DNA from 4 places in the Bacillus sp. Bwzl_19 genome. Region 4 is predicted to be linked to each of the others. Evidence: riboswitches for the same ligand, from Rfam matches in the RefSeq annotation. Region 4 holds a riboswitch; each other region holds the start of a gene.
What was found. Region 4 has a riboswitch for S-adenosylmethionine ahead of metK (methionine adenosyltransferase). Riboswitches for the same ligand answer to the same signal wherever they lie in the genome.
Positions count from the first base shown of each region.

Region 1: linked by a shared signal. The riboswitch ahead of ACW5MY_RS09510 (2-hydroxyacid dehydrogenase) and the one ahead of metK (methionine adenosyltransferase) in region 4 are both predicted to bind S-adenosylmethionine.
Region 2: linked by a shared signal. The riboswitch ahead of ACW5MY_RS05730 (bifunctional homocysteine S-methyltransferase/methylenetetrahydrofolate reductase) and the one ahead of metK (methionine adenosyltransferase) in region 4 are both predicted to bind S-adenosylmethionine.
Region 3: linked by a shared signal. The riboswitch ahead of ACW5MY_RS18585 (5-methyltetrahydropteroyltriglutamate--homocysteine S-methyltransferase) and the one ahead of metK (methionine adenosyltransferase) in region 4 are both predicted to bind S-adenosylmethionine.

Region 1 is NZ_CM142729.1:1,827,115-1,831,791, forward strand. It holds gene ACW5MY_RS09505 (FGGY-family carbohydrate kinase) at 1-1,091, opposite strand, end outside; gene ACW5MY_RS09510 (2-hydroxyacid dehydrogenase) at 1,110-2,111, opposite strand; SAM riboswitch class I at 2,233-2,325, opposite strand; gene ACW5MY_RS09515 (molybdopterin oxidoreductase family protein) at 2,472-4,526, shown strand; gene ACW5MY_RS09520 (hypothetical protein) at 4,610-4,677, shown strand, end outside.
Region 2 is NZ_CM142729.1:1,092,919-1,097,595, reverse strand. It holds gene ACW5MY_RS05740 (CvfB family protein) at 1-639, opposite strand, end outside; gene ACW5MY_RS05735 (YajQ family cyclic di-GMP-binding protein) at 739-1,230, shown strand; SAM riboswitch class I at 1,331-1,453, shown strand; gene ACW5MY_RS05730 (bifunctional homocysteine S-methyltransferase/methylenetetrahydrofolate reductase) at 1,543-3,384, shown strand; gene ACW5MY_RS05725 (GNAT family N-acetyltransferase) at 3,469-3,909, shown strand; gene ACW5MY_RS05720 (pentapeptide repeat-containing protein) at 4,149-4,677, shown strand, end outside.
Region 3 is NZ_CM142729.1:3,502,932-3,507,608, reverse strand. It holds gene ACW5MY_RS18590 (methyltransferase domain-containing protein) at 1-790, shown strand, start outside; gene ACW5MY_RS18585 (5-methyltetrahydropteroyltriglutamate--homocysteine S-methyltransferase) at 825-1,961, opposite strand; SAM riboswitch class I at 2,040-2,126, opposite strand; gene ACW5MY_RS18580 (LURP-one-related/scramblase family protein) at 2,211-2,687, opposite strand; gene ACW5MY_RS18575 (hypothetical protein) at 2,790-2,957, opposite strand; gene pepT (peptidase T) at 3,535-4,677, opposite strand, start outside.
Region 4 is NZ_CM142729.1:2,639,734-2,644,410, forward strand. It holds gene asnB (asparagine synthase (glutamine-hydrolyzing)) at 1-517, opposite strand, end outside; gene metK (methionine adenosyltransferase) at 661-1,863, opposite strand; SAM riboswitch class I at 2,033-2,171, opposite strand; gene pckA (phosphoenolpyruvate carboxykinase (ATP)) at 2,370-3,953, shown strand; gene ACW5MY_RS13970 (DUF2584 domain-containing protein) at 3,996-4,238, opposite strand; gene ACW5MY_RS13975 (alpha/beta hydrolase family protein) at 4,296-4,677, opposite strand, start outside.

The DNA of each region.
Region 1 (4,677 bases), 810 kb from region 4:
CTTAAATTTTGAGACAGCGGGGCGTCAAAGATAAATCCGCCTTTTGCAAGTGCGTTTTTCTCAGGCGATAAATAGGAGCCTAACGCAGAAACACACGCATGATCATATTTCGGCAGCCTTGCAATTTCCCGTTCCATGATGCCGTAGGATTCATTCGGATAAAAAATGGATTTTAATTTTTGATAATTGAGCCCGGTTACACCCGGATTTGTTTCAAGAAGCCATTGACCTTCTTCTGTGTGGCAATTCAGCCATGCTTTCTCTAAACTTTCAGTTCCGGCCTCTGCCGTTATCTTTGTAATCGGCGTTGTCGTGCCGGATATGATGACGATATCCCCCGGCTTTGCATCCGCACTTTTGATGGCAAGCTGTGTGTCTCCTCCGCCTGCAATCACAGGTACCCTTTCCGGAAGGCCGAGAACCTCCGCTCTCTTAAACGTTAACATTCCGACAACCGTCCCGGATCTGACGAGTGAAGGCAGAATGGAAGAAGGAACACCGAAGATATTGCATAATTTTTCTGACCACGCTTTTTTCCTTACGTCAAACAGCAGCGTTTCGGCAGCCTGTGACGGCTCATAGCTCAAAATTCCGCTTAGCTCAAATGTCACCCAGTCACTGATGCTCGTGATATACGTCACTTCTTTCCATAATGACGGCTGTCTTTCTTTTAATCCGACAAGTTTCATTGCGGAAAATAAAGCGCTCGGGAGACGTCCGGTTTGCTGATGCACTTCATCTTTTAACTCAATTCCGCTTTCCCATTCGCGCCCTCTGTTATCAATATTGGGCAGACCGAGAAATGCTTTTTTATCTTTATTGATCAGAACAACTCCCTGCCTCTGGCTTGTTGAGGTAATTCCGATTAATGTAATATGAGGACTTTTGGCAATAACCGTCCTTGCCATCGCGCTGATTTTCGTCCATATTCTTTCCGGCGAGAAATAGCGGCCGTCTGGATAAAGCGGATCTGTCACATATTCAATGTCTTCCCTTTCAAGTGCGGTCACTTCGCCGCCGGCAGTCACAACCGCGACTCGCGCATTCCCCGTCCCGATGTCAAATACAAGGTAGCCTTTTTGTCCAGCCATTACAGCTTCCTCCTTTTCCTATCCCTTTGTTTCAAGTTCTCTTTTGTTATAAAGTTCACGTATTGAGCAGGTTTGATCTTTTTTCCATTTGAAAAGCGCTTCATTTAAAATCCTCACATGATGATCCTCCACTTCAAATGGTGCCCCCGCTAAATGGGGAGTCGCTAACACATTCGGCAAAGAAATGATTTCATAATCAGAAGATTCAGGCGGTTCGTGATAAAATACATCAAGGATCGCTCCTTTAATCCGCCGTTCTTTCAGCACCCGCAACAGCTCTTCTCTGTCTGTTACCGCCGCTCTTGACGTATTGACAAAAACAGCTTCTTGTTTCATCAATTGAAAGTGCTTGGCGCCGATAAGGCCGATGGTTTCTTCTGTGCGCGGCAAGTGAACGGAAACAATATCACTTTCAGAAAATACCCGTTCCATCGTCGTTTTTTCATACTCCCGGTTTTCATGATTGACAAATGGGTCATAGTACAGCACCTTACAGTCAAAGGCGGCCAATAGCCGGGCGATTCTCTGTCCAACAGCTCCGAAACCGATAAGACCGACTGTTTTTCCCGTCAGCTCATTTCCTCTGAATTTGACGTAAGCCTGCAAATAATCACCATTCCATTTCCCATCCTTCAGCCACTGATGGGAAGAATACGTATGACGCAAAAATGAAATCACATTTCCGATAAACAGTTCAGCAACGGCCTGGGCATTTCGGGCCGGTGTAAAGAAAACAGGAATCTTTCTTTTAGTCGCCGCCTCAATATCCACATTAGACGGCATCCCTCTGCAGACGCCGATAAAAGCGGAATCCGGCAATATGTCAATGACACGCTCAGATACCTCATCAAGTTCAGTAATAAGCCCCGCCGCATTTGTCTCTTGGATCATCCGGATTAATTCGTCTTCCCGATAAGCCCGGCCGTGCTTCTTCCACGGCCTGTGCACAGTCCGGCCGAACAGCTCTGTCAGCTCCTTCAGCCCCTCGTCGTGATATGGTGCGGTAATTACAACCGTCATGGTGCAAAACATCCTTTTCACATAAATTTTTTCACAAAAAAATCTCTTTCCCCGAAGAAGGAAAGAGATTCATATACCGTCTTTATCCGCTTGAAGCGTACAAATATGTATAGATCATTCTTTCCTATCTTTCAAGCGTACGCTTGCTGGAATTGGCACAATAAATGTTGCCGAGGTTTCATAGGGCCAGTCCCTCCACCTCTCTTGATAGAAAATAAAATGATGAAATTGTCAGGCTGTTTAAAAGAATAAACCCATCATAGAAAAGTCTTTCCTGGATGTCAACACTTTTTTCAGAATTGACGTTCGATTTTGAAATGTTATAATGCTTACAATATAAAAAAAGAGGAGAAATGGGCTATGAATTCTGCAGCAGAACAGCCAAACGGGGTCTTTAAGTCGGTATGCTCACTGGACTGTCCCGATCAATGCGGTTTGCTTGTGACAAAAAAAGACGGAAAAATCGTTAAAATTCAGGGAGACCCAGATCACCCTGTCACATCAGGAAACATATGCAACAAAGTCAGACACATGGCTGAGCGCATTTATGATGAGAAGCGGTTAACCGCTCCGTTAAAGCGGATTGGTGAAAAAGGCGAAGCAAAGTTTGCGCCTATTTCTTGGGAGGAAGCGATCAATACGATCAGTGCGCGCTGGAAAGAGCTGATTGCCGAAGAAGGAGCAGAAAGCATTCTTCCGTACAGCTTTTACGGCAATATGGGAAAACTGGCTGCAGAGGGAATGGACCGCCGTTTTTTCCATCGTCTCGGGGCGAGTCATCTTGAACGTACGATCTGCAGCAAAGCCGGATCTGAAGGCTATAACTATACAATGGGAGAAGGCGCGGGTACTGATCCTGAGGAGACCATCCATGCAAAGCTCTTTATTTTTTGGGGAATCAATGCTGTCAGCACAAATATGCACCAAGTCATGATTGCTCAAAAAGCCCGGAAAAAAGGAGCTAAAATTGTCGTTATCGATGTACATAAGAATCAAACCGGCCGGCTTGCCGATTGGTTTATTCCCATTCGTCCCGGCACAGATGCCGCACTCGCTCTCGGTATCATGCATGTCTTATTCGATGAGAACCTTCACGATGAAGCATTTCTCACAGAATACACCGAAGGCAGCGAAGAATTAAAAGCGCATATCAAACAGTATGATCCGGAAACGGTTTCTGTTATTACAGGCGTTAAAGCCGACAATATCAGACGTCTTGCGAGAATGTACGGTGAAGCCTCCCCTTCCCTTATCAGGATCGGAAACGGCATTCAGCATCATGACAACGGCGGAATGATCGTCCGCACCGTTGCCTGTCTTCCGGCTGTAACAGGACAATGGCTCAACACCGGGGGAGGCGCAATCAAACATAACAGTGCGGTATTAAACTATAACAGACAGGCGCTCCAGCGTCCTGATCTGCTATACGGCAGAAAGCCAAGATCATTTAATATGAACAGGCTCGGAAGCGTTCTTTTAGAAACAAATCCGCCCGTGCGCTCCCTGTTTATTTACGGCACCAATCCCGCAGTGGTTGCCCCGGAAGCGAATAAAGTCAGAAAAGGCCTGCTGCGGGAGGATTTATTTACAATCGTTCATGATTTATTTTTAACGGAAACCGCCAAATATGCGGATATTGTGCTCCCTGCTGCATCTGCTTTTGAAAGTACGGATTTTTACACGTCTTACTGGCATCATTTTATTCAGCTGCAAAAACCGGTGATCGAACCGTATGGAGACAGCAAATCGAATACAGAAGTGTTCCGTTTGCTTGCCGGGGCGATGGGCTTTACCGAGCGGGAGCTTCAGGATTCTGATGAAGAATTAATCAGACAGGCGCTGGACTGTCCCGACAACCCGTATATCGAGGATATTGATTACGATTCGCTCTCACGCCATTCCTTTATGAGAGCCAAACGGAAAAAACCGCTTTTCCCGGGCAAGCTCAAGACACCAAGCGGAAAAATTGAATTATATTCTGAAAAGATGAAACAGGAAGGTTATCCGGCGTTGCCGACGCACAGTCCTCTGAAGAGCGATGACGATTTTCCGTTTCTATTTGTTCCGGGACCGAATCATAATTTCTTAAATTCAACGTTTTCGAATAATGAAAAACACGTAAAACTGGAAAAGGCGCCAAAGCTTTTTATTCATACAGAAGATGCTGCCCGCCTAGACATAGAAGACGGAGAAACTGTAAGAGTTTGGAACCACCGCGGTGAATGTGAATTGACAGCTTCCGTCGGCGAACAAGTCCTTCCCGGCGTTGCAGTCAGCCAAGGTCTTTGGGCCGACATGGATGATAAAAAACAGCTGGTCAATTCGCTCACCCCCGATCGGCTGGCGGATATGGGCGGAGGCGCTGTTTTCTTCTCCGGAAAGGTGCAGATCGAAAAGCTCGGAAAGCAAAAATAAGCTCCCCCGGTCTTACTGAAGGTGAATCTTTTCGGCGGTTTTGACCGTATAAAACATGATAACTTTTATTGGAGGTTTGCTGTATGGATATATTTACCGGCATCGGCATCGCTTTAGCCGGATATTTCATAGGAGACGGATTAAAAAACTT
Region 2 (4,677 bases), 1.5 Mb from region 4:
GACACGCCCTGTCACACGGCTGCCGAGTCTCGGCTCTTCTTTTCTTTCCGAAGAGTGAATAAACCCGCGGATGCCTTCATCTGTAATAATGAAAGAGCCTGATGCAATCAGCCTGTACACCGTTCCCGTCAGTTCTTTATTCATCATCTCTTCGCCTGCATCTGTAAATAATTCGCTGATGATGTCCTCCGGCGCCGGCTTGGCAAACATGCGCCCGCGGTTTGTCACCTTAAGCATGCAATACAGTCTGTCGCCTTTTTGCGGCCAGACGGATTTATACGGGGGCAGATGCTCCGTTGCGACGAGCGCGTCTTTTGACAGACCGACGTCGACGAATACGCCCATATCCTCCACTTGATCCGTCACTTCCACCCATCCGTAATCATAAAAGCTGATGAGCGGCTTTTTCATCGTCGCCGCGAGCCTTTCCTGATGGTCGACGTAAATAAATACGTCCACTTCATCTCTGTCTTCGATATCCTCTGTGATTTCACTGTTATGTAAAAGAACCGTATCCTCGCCGTCAGTTAAAAAATAACCGAAATCGGTTTGGTGATCTATACTAAGCGTGAGCTGCTGCCCTGGTCTCATGTTATCGTCCTTCCTGCTTCGCCCGTATGAGGCTGATGTTTTTCCCATTTTTTCCAATTCACACAAATTCATGCTTTATGCTGTTGGACATTTCTCTTTATTCTACTATAATCAACTCATAAGTGAAATGTTATAGGAGGTTTTCTCATGGCAAAAGAAAGTTCTTTTAATATCGTATCAAAAGTTGAATTTCCCGAAGTTCAGAATGCGATTCAGATGACGCTGAAAGAAATCGGCACGCGCTATGACTTTAAAGGATCTAAAAGCGATGTGAGTTTAGAAAAGGAAGAACTTGTCCTGATTTCAGATGACGAGTTTAAATTGAATCAGCTCAAAGATGTGCTGAGCGGCAAGCTGATCAAACGGGATGTGCCGACGAAAAACATTGAATACGGCAAAATTGAAAATGCCTCGGGAGGCACAGTGCGCCAGCGCGCGAAGCTTGTACAGGGCATTGATAAAGACAACGCAAAAAAAATCAATGCAGTGATTAAAAACTCCGGCTTGAAAGTAAAGTCGCAGATTCAGGACGACCAAGTGCGCGTCACCGGAAAAAATAAAGATGATCTGCAGCAGATTATTGCAGCCGTCCGCGGTGCAGACCTGCCGATTGATGTTCAATTTATTAATTTTAGATAAATTATGTGATTCCTATTGATTATTGTCTCTATTTTCGGTAAATTTGGAGAAAGGGATTTTCACAGTTAAGTTTTGGAAACCCATGACAATTAAATGAACGTTCTTATCAAGAGAAGCCGAGGGACTGGCCCGACGACGCTTCAGCAACCGGTGTAATGGTTTACCCAAACCATGACCAAGGTGCTAAATCCAGCAAGCTAATAAACAGCTTGGAAGATAAGAAGAGAGACAAATGATCACAAAGTCTTCTTCTTAAGAAGACTTTTTTTATTTCTCTTTTTTCCTTGCTGAATGTGATGAAGGAGGCAAACAATGGGACTATTACAAGACTTGGAAGAACGGATATTAATCGGGGACGGCGCGATGGGCACTCTCCTTTATTCCTACGGCATTGACAGATGTTTTGAGGAACTGAACGTCTCAAAGCCCGAGGAAATCAAGCGGATACATAAGGCTTACGTGGAAGCCGGGGCAGACATCGTTCAAACAAACACGTACGGCGCGAATTTTATTAAGCTCTCAAGATACGGACTTGAAGATGACACGAAAAGAATCAATCAGGAGGCGGTCAGAATCGCGCGCGCTTCCTCAGACGGCGCTTATGTTTTGGGAACGATGGGCGGCATCCGCACCTTCAACAAAAACGCCTACAGCCTTGAGGAGATTAAACGCAGCTTTCGGGAGCAGCTTTATTTACTGCTTCACGAGGAGCCGGACGGCCTGCTCTTGGAAACATACTATGATTTAGAAGAAGCGCGCGAAGTGCTGAAGATCGCCAGAAAAGAAACGGAACTCCCGATCATGCTGAACGTTTCCATGCACGAACAGGGCGTGCTGCAGGACGGAACACCGCTTCGGGAAGCGCTCAGATCAATTGCCGGCCTCGGCGCTGATATAACGGGAATCAATTGCCGGCTCGGCCCGTACCACATGATTGAAGCCCTTACCGAAGTGCCTATTTTCCGTGACGCTTATTTATCGGTCTATCCGAACAGCAGCCTTCCGTCTTTAGAAGGAGGCCGGCTTGTTTATGATACGGACGATGCCTATTTCCGGGAGAGCGCCATACAATTCCGCACTCAGGGCGCGCGCATTATCGGAGGCTGCTGCGGCACAACGCCCAACCACATCAGAGCCATGGCTGATGCGGTCCACGGACTTTCACCCGTTACTGATAAAGAAGTGAAAATCAGACGGGAAGAAGAAGTCATCTCAGTCCGGGATGAACGGACCGATCCGGGTTTAGACGAAATCGCCGCGCAAAAACGGTCAATCATCGTAGAGCTTGATCCGCCGAAAAAATTGAATTTTGGCAAATTTCTGAAAGCGGCGGCTGAATTAAAGGAAACCGGCATAGAAGCGCTGACGCTCGCCGACAATTCATTGGCGACACCGAGGATCAGCAATGCAGCCTGCGGTTCATTACTGAAAGAGCGCCTTGATATCCGTTCTCTCGTCCACATTACATGCAGAGACCGCAATATCATCGGCCTTCAGTCACATTTAATGGGGCTGGATACGCTCGGGCTCACCGACATTTTAGCCATCACGGGCGATCCTTCAAAAATCGGCGACTTTCCGGGAGCTACCTCCGTCTATGATTTGACGTCCTTTGACTTGATCAGGCTGATTAAGCAATTCAACGAGGGCATTTCTTTATCAGGGAAACCGCTCGGCAAGAAAACGAACTTTTCCGTAGCCGGGGCATTCAATCCGAATGTCCGCCATCTTGATAAGGCGGTAAAACGGCTGGAGAAAAAAATCGAGTGCGGAGCCGACTACTTCGTGTCTCAGCCTGTTTACTCAGAGCAGCAGCTCATTGACATTCATCATGAAACGAAGCATCTCAAAACGCCGGTGTATATCGGCATTATGCCGTTAACGAGCAGCCGCAACGCAGAGTTCATTCATCATGAAATACCGGGCATTAAGCTGTCAGACAGCATCCGGGAAAAAATGGCGCAGGCCGGTGAAGATAAGCGGAAGCAGAAAGCCGAGGGCCTTGCCATCGCCAAGTCGCTTCTTGACACGGCGTGCGAACTGTTTAACGGAATCTATTTAATCACCCCGTTTCTCCGTTCTGATTTGACGTCAGAACTCGCAGCTTATATTAAGCAAAAGGATGAAAAACGGGCTGATGTATATTTGCATTGATGTGAAAACAAGCCGCCTGATATGACAGGCGGCTTTTTCATGGTACGATACAGAAAAAGAATCAAGCAAAGGAGGATTTTTTTTATGGTTGAAGTAAAACCCATCACCGCAGAAGACACGTACGCGATCAGACACAGCGTGCTGCGCCCCCATCAGACGATAGAGGATTGTAAATATGATCAGGACAGCGTAAAAGGAGCTTTTCATCTCGGAGGTTTTTACGACGGACAATTGATCAGCATCGCTTCTTTCTATCCGCAGTCTCAGCAGGCATTAAAAGCTGAGCCCGCCTACCAGCTGCGCGGCATGGCGACGCTTGAGGAATACCGGACACAAAAAGCGGGAAGCACATTAATCGCCTATGCAGAACGGAAACTGGCCGATATGGGGGCGGCGCTTGTCTGGTGCAACGCCAGATATCACGTGAAAGGATATTACGAAAAGCTCGGCTGGACAAGCATCGGCAGCCCCTTTGACATACCCGGCATCGGCCCGCATGTGATCATGTATAAAGAACTCGCTTGAAACAGACAAAAGCCCTTGGCGTCTCTTATAAGGGCTTTGTTTTGTTATTTTTAGCGTTAAGCGAATCCGTACATCACGTCCCACTCCCCATGCTTTTTTAAGCGCCGCTATTGACGCTCTCCCGCTTTTTTATTACCCTTTGTTCATTAAGCAACAAGCAATTCGGCAAGGACGGCAGGTGTGAAACGATATCTGTCAATTGCTGATTTCAGCTATTTTTTAAGAAAAGGGAGTAAAAGATGAATACGATCCAAAAACCGAAAATCCCGAAAGAATTGCCGGTGCTTTCTTTCACCAAAGCGCTTCAGGACGAACAGATCAAAGATGTCATAATTGAAAACGAAATCATAAGCGGAAAACTGCACAGCCTGCGCGCTGAAAAAGTCATATTCAGAAACATGGTTTTTACAGATGTCTCTTTCAGACATATGGAATGTACGGATGTTCTGTTTGAAAAATGTGATCTCTCAAACGCTGATTTCAGCGGAAGCATCATCCATAGAACGGTCTTTCAGCATTCAAAACTTCTCGGCCTGAACTTGGCGGATTCCGCTATGCGCAATGTGCGGTTTGAAGACTGCCTCGCAAATTACAGCTCGTTCAGCTATTCCAATATGAAGCATGTCCGGTTTGACACGTGCGCTCTTTTAGAAAGCGAGTGGAATGATGCCGCCCTTGAACACACAGAACTTAACGCATGTGATCTGAACGGCGCAAACTTCATCGGCACGTCCCTTTTTAACATGGATATCAGTACGTGCACATTTG
Region 3 (4,677 bases), 860 kb from region 4:
GCAATATCAAAGCCTGATATGCGGACATGGGCATACATTTGATATATCAAAACAAGGCTATGTGAATTTCCTCAATAAATCGGTCAAAACCCGCTATGACAGGCAGCTGTTCGAAGCGAGACACGAGCTTTTTGAGAGGCGGGAGTTTTTTTCGCCGGTTCAAAAAGAGATCGCCGTCATCATCAGCCGTATTCAATCTCCGCGAAAACAGGCGGCGGTATTGGATGCGGGATGCGGAGAGGGCTCCCATTTAGACGCTGTATGCAGATTGCTGCAGCCCGCTTTTTCCGTGACGGGAATCGGCATTGATATCTCGAAAGAAGGTGTGCTGCAAGCTGCAAAAGCCTTCGGGGATCATAATATTTTTGCCGTCGCTGATGTGGCGGATACGCCGTTTGCCGACAGCAGTTTTGATGTGATTCTGTCTGTTTTGTCACCTTGGAATTACAAGGAATGCAGCAGGCTTTTAAGAAAGGGCGGCACAGTCATTAAAGCGGTGCCGCGGCGCGATTACTTGAAAGAAGTAAGGGAATTCTTCTTCGGAGACAGTCCTGAACGGAATGATACCGCTGAGTCTGCGGCCGTCCGTTTCCAAACCGGCTTTCAAGCCTTTGAGCGCAAGCGGCTGTGTTACACGAAGACCTTATCGCAGCCTGATCTTGAGCTGCTTGTGAAAATGACGCCCTTAACATGGAAATGTTCTGATGAAAGCATTCAGCGCTTTATCAGCCGGAAAGCGGCTGATATTACGATAGATATCGATATTTTAATCGGAACCGATCCGCTGTAAAACGAAAAAGACACGCTGTAAGCGTGTCTTTTTTTTATTTCCAGACTTCATCGGCAATGTCGACGACATGGCGCAGTTTCGCCCATTGCTGTTCTTCTGTGATCAGATTTCCTTCCTCAGTCGAAGCGAACCCGCATTGCGGGCTGAGGCAAAGCTGATCCAGGCTGACATATTGAGAAGCTTCTTCAATCCGGCGTTTAACCGCATCCTTGTCTTCGAGTTCGCCGTGTTTCGACGTAATCAAACCGAGCACAAGCTGAAGATCAGAGCGTTTGACATAACGAAGCGGTTCAAAGCCGCCGGAGCGGGAATCATCATATTCCAAGAACAATCCGTCAAGGTCAAGTCCGTCAAAAATCGTTTCCGCCGCCGCATCATATCCGCCTTCAGCCGTCCATGTGGACTGGAAGTTGCCGCGGCAGATATGCATCGTAACCTTCAGATCGGCAGGACGATCTTTGATGGCGTCATTAATGGAAGCGGCGAACAGCCTGCGCAGCTCATCCGGCGTCGTGCCGAAAGCTTCAATCTGACGAAGCCCCGCCTCCGATAAGAAAACGGCCCATGCGGTATCATCGAGCTGAAGATAGCGGCACCCGGCGTCATAGAAAGCCTGAATCGCTTTTTTATACGCCTGTGATACATCATGCTGAAATTGTTGGTAATCGTTCTGATACGCCGCTTTTTCCAATTTTCCGCGGAAAAACAGCATATTCGGGCTTGGGATGGTCATTTTTGGCACAGCATCGCCGGCAATGCTGTGCAGGAATTTATAATCTTCAAGTATCGGATGCTGAGAAAATTCAATATCTCCCGTTACTTTAATGCCGCGCGCTTTCGTCTGTACGTTGTGGAACTGAATGCCGCTCTCAGGCGTAAACGCTTCGACGCCGTCTAAGTTTTCGAGAAAATCGAAATGCCACCAGGCACGGCGGAATTCGCCGTCTGTCACGACATTGAGGCCGGTTTCTTTTTGCTTTTCCACACTGCGGATGATTTCTTTGTTTTCGATTTCGCGCAGCTGTTCTGCCGAAATCTCATCAGCCGCTCTTTGCAGACGGGCTTGCTTCACAGCCGCCGGCCGCAGCAGGCTTCCGACCTGATCCGCGCGAAACGGCGGGTTTTTTCTTAGAAGAGTGTGCAATGGTTGCTCTGTGTTTTGCTGTGACATGAACGATTCCTTCTTTCCTGATGAAATATAAAAAAGCTCTTCCCTCGGATAGGGAAGAGCTTGCGTCCGCAAATCTCAACCTTATCTTCAGGATTTAGCACCATTCTGCTGAACAGCGGTTGCCGGGTATCATAGGGCCAGTCCCTCCACCTCTCTTGATAAGGAAATATGCTATTTTTCAGAATAAACTGTAATACTATTAATCTTAGTATGTTTTCTAGAATTGTCAATATATTTCGATAAATATTTTTATTTGTCACCCTCAAATAGAACCATATCAATCACAATTGCGATTGCGAGACAAAGAACGATATCCTCTTCATTTTCAATCTGCAGATGATAGGAATCGCCCCAGCTCATCCATGTTTTACTGACGGTCATCCGGCTTGATTTTCCGTCTGTCACTTGAAAATTCCGTCCCCACACGTCGCCGGTAATATCCCAGCCGAGGCCGGAAATTTCAAATTTCGGTTTGAAAAACGTTACTTTCTTGATGACTTGGCATACAGGTTTGCCGCTTACGGAAATCTCGTAACGGGGAACGAGCGACATCAGTTTCTGACTGACGCTGGCGAGTGTGCGTCCGTCCAAATCAGTCAGCTTCAGTTCATCGCCGAACGAAAACAACTTTCCCTCCGCATTGAAGACTTCTTTTCCGCTTTCAAGAAACACTTGAAACCGATTCTTAAATGTAAACACCCGCTCTTTGATATAAAAATGATTCATAAAAAAACTCCTTTTTTATGTTGTACGTAAAAAGGAGGCGGATGGTTTCATATAGGCAGGTGCATAAAAAAAGGCTGCCGATTTTGCGGCAGCTGTCGTTTTTTATGATAGCGGCATCCGGCGTTTTTGACGGATCGCATTTAAATCAATGATGTTATTCGTGTCGGCAGCTGTCACCAGCGGGCTTGTCTTTGGCGTTTTCCGGCGGTTGTCCTTACTGAAAGAGAAAACCAGGTATCCTGTCAAAGCAGCAAAAATAAGTAGCATCATTTTACATACCTCCCAAAAAAAGTTTTGGTATTATTATTGTACGAAAAAACAAACGAAAAGTATTCAAACAATTGTCACTTTTTTAAAAAATAACGACATTTTCCGTAAAAACGACTATAAGTTGCAAGGGATTTCACTCATGTTGTGGTTCTATAGATTGTATCGGCTGCTGAATGATTAACGTTTATATCACTTTTTTACTATTTTTTAACAGAGTCGAATTAACTAATTCAGTGTTTTCGTTTGCCTTGTGTTATTCAGTACCCTAAAAAATCCTATGATATGCAAAATAACTGCTTCTAACAGATGATTATAGATTGACAGCGCTTTCTTTATTTTTTGTAAGAAAACGATAAGTTATCTTAAAAAAATCGTTTGAACATTTTCCGCAGCTTTTTAAAAGGATTTGATTTCGTTTCCAAAACGCGCGGGTCTTTTAAGGTTTTTTTCAATTCTTTCGCTACAGTGCCTCTTGCCATAGTCTTCACTCCTTTTTTCCATTTCATACCTTATATACGTAAAGAAAGAAGGAAAGGTTTCACGTGAAAGAAAAAAACCAAAGCAGGGGGCTTTGGTTTTACGCGCGTTCTTCAAACAGCCTGGCGATTTCAACAATAACGTTTACCGCTTTTTCCATATGATCGACAGAAATGTATTCATATTTTCCGTGGAAGTTTTGGCCGCCGGTGAAGATGTTCGGCGTCGGCAGTCCCATGTAAGAGAGCTGTGATCCGTCGGTTCCGCCCCGGATCGGTTCGATAATCGGTTCGATGTCGAGGTTTTTCATGGCTTGATATGCGACGTCGACGATCTCTTTGACCGGTTCGATTTTTTCTCTCATATTGTAGTATTGATCATGCAATTCAAGCTTGATGCTTTCTTTGCCGTATTTGGCCGTAAGCGCGTCGGCGGTTTTCTGCATATATTCTTTTCGTTCTGTAAAGCGCTCTCTGTCAAAATCTCTGATGATATACGACAGGGCGGCTTCAGAAACGTCGCCGTTCATGGAAAGCAAGTGATAGAAGCCTTCATATCCTTCCGTATATTCCGGCGCTTCTTCTTTCGGCAGCGCGTGATGAAATTCCATCGCGATTTTTGAAGCGTTTACCATTTTGTTTTTTGCCGTTCCGGGGTGAACGCTTTTTCCGTAACAAGTAAGCTTAGCTGCGGCTGCGTTGAAGCTTTCATATTGCAGTTCGCCGAGGGGGCCTCCGTCTATCGTGTAAGCGAATGCGGCGTTGAAGCGGCCGACATCAAATTTGTGAGGGCCTCTGCCGATTTCTTCATCAGGCGTGAAGGCGACCCGGATCGTGCCGTGTTTGATGTCAGGGTGTTTGATCAAGTACGCCATTGCTGTCATGATTTCGGCGATGCCCGCTTTGTTGTCGGCTCCGAGCAGCGTCGTGCCGTCCGTTGTGATCAGCGTCTGGCCTTTATAGCGGGAAAGCTCCGGGAATTGTTCAGGCGAAAGGACGACATTGAGTTTGTCATTCAGAACGATATCATGTCCGTCATAGCTCTCAATAATCTGAGGATTCACATTTTTTCCGGTAAAATCAGTTGCGGTATCCACGTGAGCCAGAAAACCGACAGTCGGCACGTCTTTATCCGTATTAGCCGGAAGAGTCGCCATCACGTACCCATTGTCATCGACTGTGATTTCTGTCATGCCGATCGACTTTAATTCATCCGCCAGCATGTTGGCCAAAGTCAGCTGTCC
Region 4 (4,677 bases):
CGTTTTGAGCGGCCATTAAACTTTTTCTTTCAGAAGCAAAATACACTTTGTCCCCGATGGTTGTGTAATACAGCGGTTTAATTCCGAACGGGTCTCTCGCGCCGTACATGACACGGTCAGCTTTGTTCCAGATTAAAAACGCAAACATTCCGCGAAGCTTTGAAGCAGCTTCTTCTTTATAATGGCGGTATGTCGCAAGGAGCACCTCGGTATCGGAATCTGTATTGAACTTGTAGCCTTTCGCTTCAAGCTCTTCTCTCAATTCAATGTAGTTATAGATTTCGCCGTTAAAAATGATCCAATATTTTTCGTCTTCATATGATAAAGGCTGTCCGCCGTTTTCTACGTCAATAATACTGAGCCGTCTGAAGCCGAAACCGACGTGCTCGTCATGATAATACCCATCGCTGTCAGGACCGCGGTGAACGATCATTTGATTCATTTGTTTGATTAGCTCTTCTTGATCTGCGGTTTGAGTTAATGGATGCTTATTAAAAACACCGACAAATCCACACATAGTATAGCCTCCATAAGTGTAATTTTCTAATTGGACCCCCTTTTTATAGACGCTTTGTTACGCCATTGGTTTCACGCTATGTAAAAAATCAGCATGGCAGCATCTGCAAAAAGGGAAAGCCGCTTAAGTAAGCGGCTATAAAATTATTCTCCTAGTGCTTCTTTGCGAAGCGCATCCGCCTTGTCAGTACGCTCCCAAGGAAGATCCACATCATGGCGTCCGAAGTGGCCGTAAGCAGCAGTCTGCTTATAGATCGGGCGGCGCAAATCAAGCATTTTAATAATGCCGGCAGGTCTCAGGTCGAAGTTATTCCGTACGACTTCGATCAGTTTCTCTTCAGAAGCTTTTCCTGTATCAAACGTATTGATGGAAATAGAAACAGGCTGTGCCACGCCGATTGCGTATGCAAGCTGCACTTCACAAGAATCAGCAAGGCCTGCTGCCACGATGTTTTTCGCTACGTATCTCGCAGCGTATGCCGCTGAACGGTCTACCTTCGTCGCATCCTTACCGGAGAACGCGCCGCCGCCGTGGCGTGCATATCCGCCGTATGTGTCAACGATGATTTTACGGCCTGTAAGCCCCGCATCACCTTGCGGACCGCCGATTACGAAACGTCCCGTAGGGTTGATGAAGTATTTTGTCTCTTCATCGATCAGTTCCTCAGGCACGACAGGGTTAATGACATGCTCTTTCAGATTGCGCTGAATCTGCTCAAGCGTAATTTCCGGATGGTGCTGAGTTGAGATGACGATCGCATCGATGCGGACAGGTTTGTTGTTTTCATCATATTCAACGGTAACTTGCGTTTTTCCGTCAGGGCGAAGGTACGGAAGAATGTCTTCTTTGCGGACTTCGCTCAGACGGCGGGCTAATTTATGCGCCAGTGAGATCGGAAGCGGCATAAGCTCTTTCGTTTCGTTACACGCATAACCGAACATCAGACCTTGGTCCCCCGCTCCGATCGCTTCGATTTCAGCGTCGCTCATTGTGCCTTCACGCGCTTCAAGAGCCTGATCGACACCCATCGCGATATCCGCAGACTGTTCATCAATTGATGTTAAAACAGCGCAAGTCTCCGCATCAAATCCGTATTTAGCCCGTGTGTAGCCGATTTCTTTAATCGTTTCACGGACTGTTTTCGGAATGTCAACGTATGTTGATGTTGTAATCTCTCCGCTTACCAGCACAAGACCTGTTGTTACAGACGTTTCGCAGGCTACGCGCGCGTTCGGGTCATTTTTTAAAATCTCATCTAAGATACTGTCAGAAATTTGGTCACAGATTTTATCCGGATGACCCTCGGTAACAGATTCAGATGTAAATAGTCGACGGTTTTTACTCATTTACTTTTCCTCCTGAAAAAAGATCTTTTGCAAGACCTTTTCATATGATACGGAACTCGCTCCCTCTTAATACAATGTCATACTATATCAGAGAATGTTAATTGGCATATTTTATGAAATAAAAAAACCTTTTCCACTCGAGGAAAGGGTTTGGTCTGTGTGCCTTTCACTCTTATCGCTCAAGGAAATATTAAACCTTGCATCAGGTTAGCACCTTGGTTTCCCACAGTGTTTTCACCTGCTTTTTTACAGAGAAACCGGTTGCTGGGCTTCATCGGGCCTGTCCCTCCGCCAGCTCGGGATAAGAGTATCCGCTCAATGAAATATCTTATCGTAAAAGGGCGGAAAGTGTCAATATGAATTAAAGCGATTACGCGCCTTTATTTCGGGAAGCAATGGAAAAAACACAAACAAAAAATAATAAATAGTATAGACTATTTTTATATATATGTTATACTAATTCCACATTCAGCGAAATACAAATAAACCGGCAAAGGAAGGTTTTTATGAAATTAGTTGATTTAACCGCAGATCTTCAAGCGTTACTCGCAAGTCCGAATGTGCATCATAATTTATCAGCTCCAAAACTTACTGAAAAAGTGATCAGCCGAAATGAAGGAACGCTGACATCAACAGGCGCCGTACGCGCCACTACCGGCGCATATACGGGCCGATCACCTAAAGATAAATTTATCGTTCGTGAAAAAAGCACAGAAAATCAAATTGATTGGGGCGCGGTGAACCAGCCCATTTCTGAAGAAGCGTTTGAAAAGCTGTACGCCAAAGTCGTCAGCTACTTAAAACAGAGAGATGAACTGTTTGTTTTTGAAGGATTCGCAGGCGCAGATGAAAAATACAGACTGCCGATTACAGTCGTAAATGAATTTGCGTGGCATAATTTATTCGCGCGCCAGCTGTTTATCAGACCGGAGACGAATGAAAAAGATCCGCAAGCACAGCCGTTTACCATTCTTTCAGCTCCGCATTTTAAAGCTGATCCGGAAACGGACGGCACGCATTCTGAAACATTTATTATTGTATCCTTCGAAAAGCGCGTCATTTTAATCGGCGGCACCGAGTACGCCGGAGAAATGAAAAAATCAATATTCTCGATTATGAACTTTCTGCTCCCGCAGCAGGATATTCTGCCGATGCACTGCTCAGCCAACGTCGGTGAAAAAGGCGATGTCGCCCTGTTTTTCGGTCTTTCCGGCACTGGGAAAACGACGCTTTCAGCCGATGCGGACCGGAAACTGATCGGCGATGACGAGCACGGCTGGTCTGATTCCGGCGTTTTTAACATTGAAGGCGGATGTTACGCTAAATGTATAAATCTGAGCGAAGAAAAAGAACCGCAGATTTTTCACGCGATCCGCTTCGGGTCTGTTCTTGAGAATGTTGTGCTTGATGAGAAAACGGGTGAGGCGGATTACGACAATTCCTTCTACACGGAAAACACAAGAGCCGCATATCCGATTGAGATGATCGGCAATATCGTGCAGCCTAGCATTGCCGGCCACCCGCAGGCGATCGTCTTTTTAACGGCGGATGCATTCGGTGTGCTCCCTCCGATCAGCAAACTGACGAAGGAGCAGGCGATGTATCATTTCTTAAGCGGGTACACCAGCAAACTTGCCGGAACCGAACGCGGTGTGACATCTCCGCAAACGACTTTTTCCACGTGCTTCGGTTCACCGTTCCTGCCGCTTCCGGCTCACGTATATGCCGAAATGCTCGGGAAGAAAATCGACGAACACGGCGTTCAAGTCTTTCTGGTCAACACAGGCTGGACCGGCGGAGGGTACGGAGTCGGAGAGCGGATGAAACTTTCGTATACAAGAGCGATGGTCAAAGCCGCAATTGACGGCACGCTTGATCAGACAGACATGACAGCAGACAGCATTTTCGGTCTGCACAGCCCCGTTCATGTTCCGGGCGTTCCGGATGAGGTTCTTCAGCCTGAAAACACATGGAGCGATAAAAAAGCATACAACGAAAAAGCGCTGTTTTTAGCCAATGAGTTCAAAGAAAACTTTAAAAAGTTTTCCCATGCAGACTCCATTGCCAAAGCCGGCGGACCTCTCGTTTAACCAAAAAAGCCAAGGGCGTATATGCCCTCGGCTTTTGTTTTTTCAATTTGTCGAATGAAGCGAAGTGAGTCTGTATGTAATGCTTGTCCGGCCGTTCGCCCACTCGAGCTTTTGGACTTCACCCGTGCCGGATTTCTCGCCGTTTTTTGTTTTGCGCACGTCCATCGGAATATCGAGAGGATAGACCCGATAGCCCTCTTTCTCTAATAAAAAGATATTTTCCTCTATCCGTTTTTCATTGCCTTTAGTCACAATCATAGTATTAAATTCTACAGGCATTCCCAAAATGAAAATCCCCTTTCATTCTCTTTTTCTATATTATCATATCATAAATCCGGCATCTTACCTTGTCTTCATCCATTCCGCCAGACGCCGGACAATGCGTCTGTTTTCCTGCGGGGGAAAATAATGCGTAAAACCGCTGTAATACCAGGTCTCCACCGGTTTCCCCGTCTCTTTCAGCTTGTCCTCAATCATCCTGGCGTGCTCGATCGAGACATTTTCATCATTCTCGCCATGGATGAGCAGCACAGGCGCCTGAATGCGGTCTGCTTTTTCAAACGGCGAACGCCATCTGTATTCATCCGGCACCTTTTTCGGCGTGCCGCCGATCACCCGCTTCATCATCCGCCGCAAATCCTTCCGCTCTTCATAAGTGAGCGCCATGTCACTCACACCGCCCCAGGAAACGAGCGAAGCCGCTTGATGCCCCATCTCGATCGCA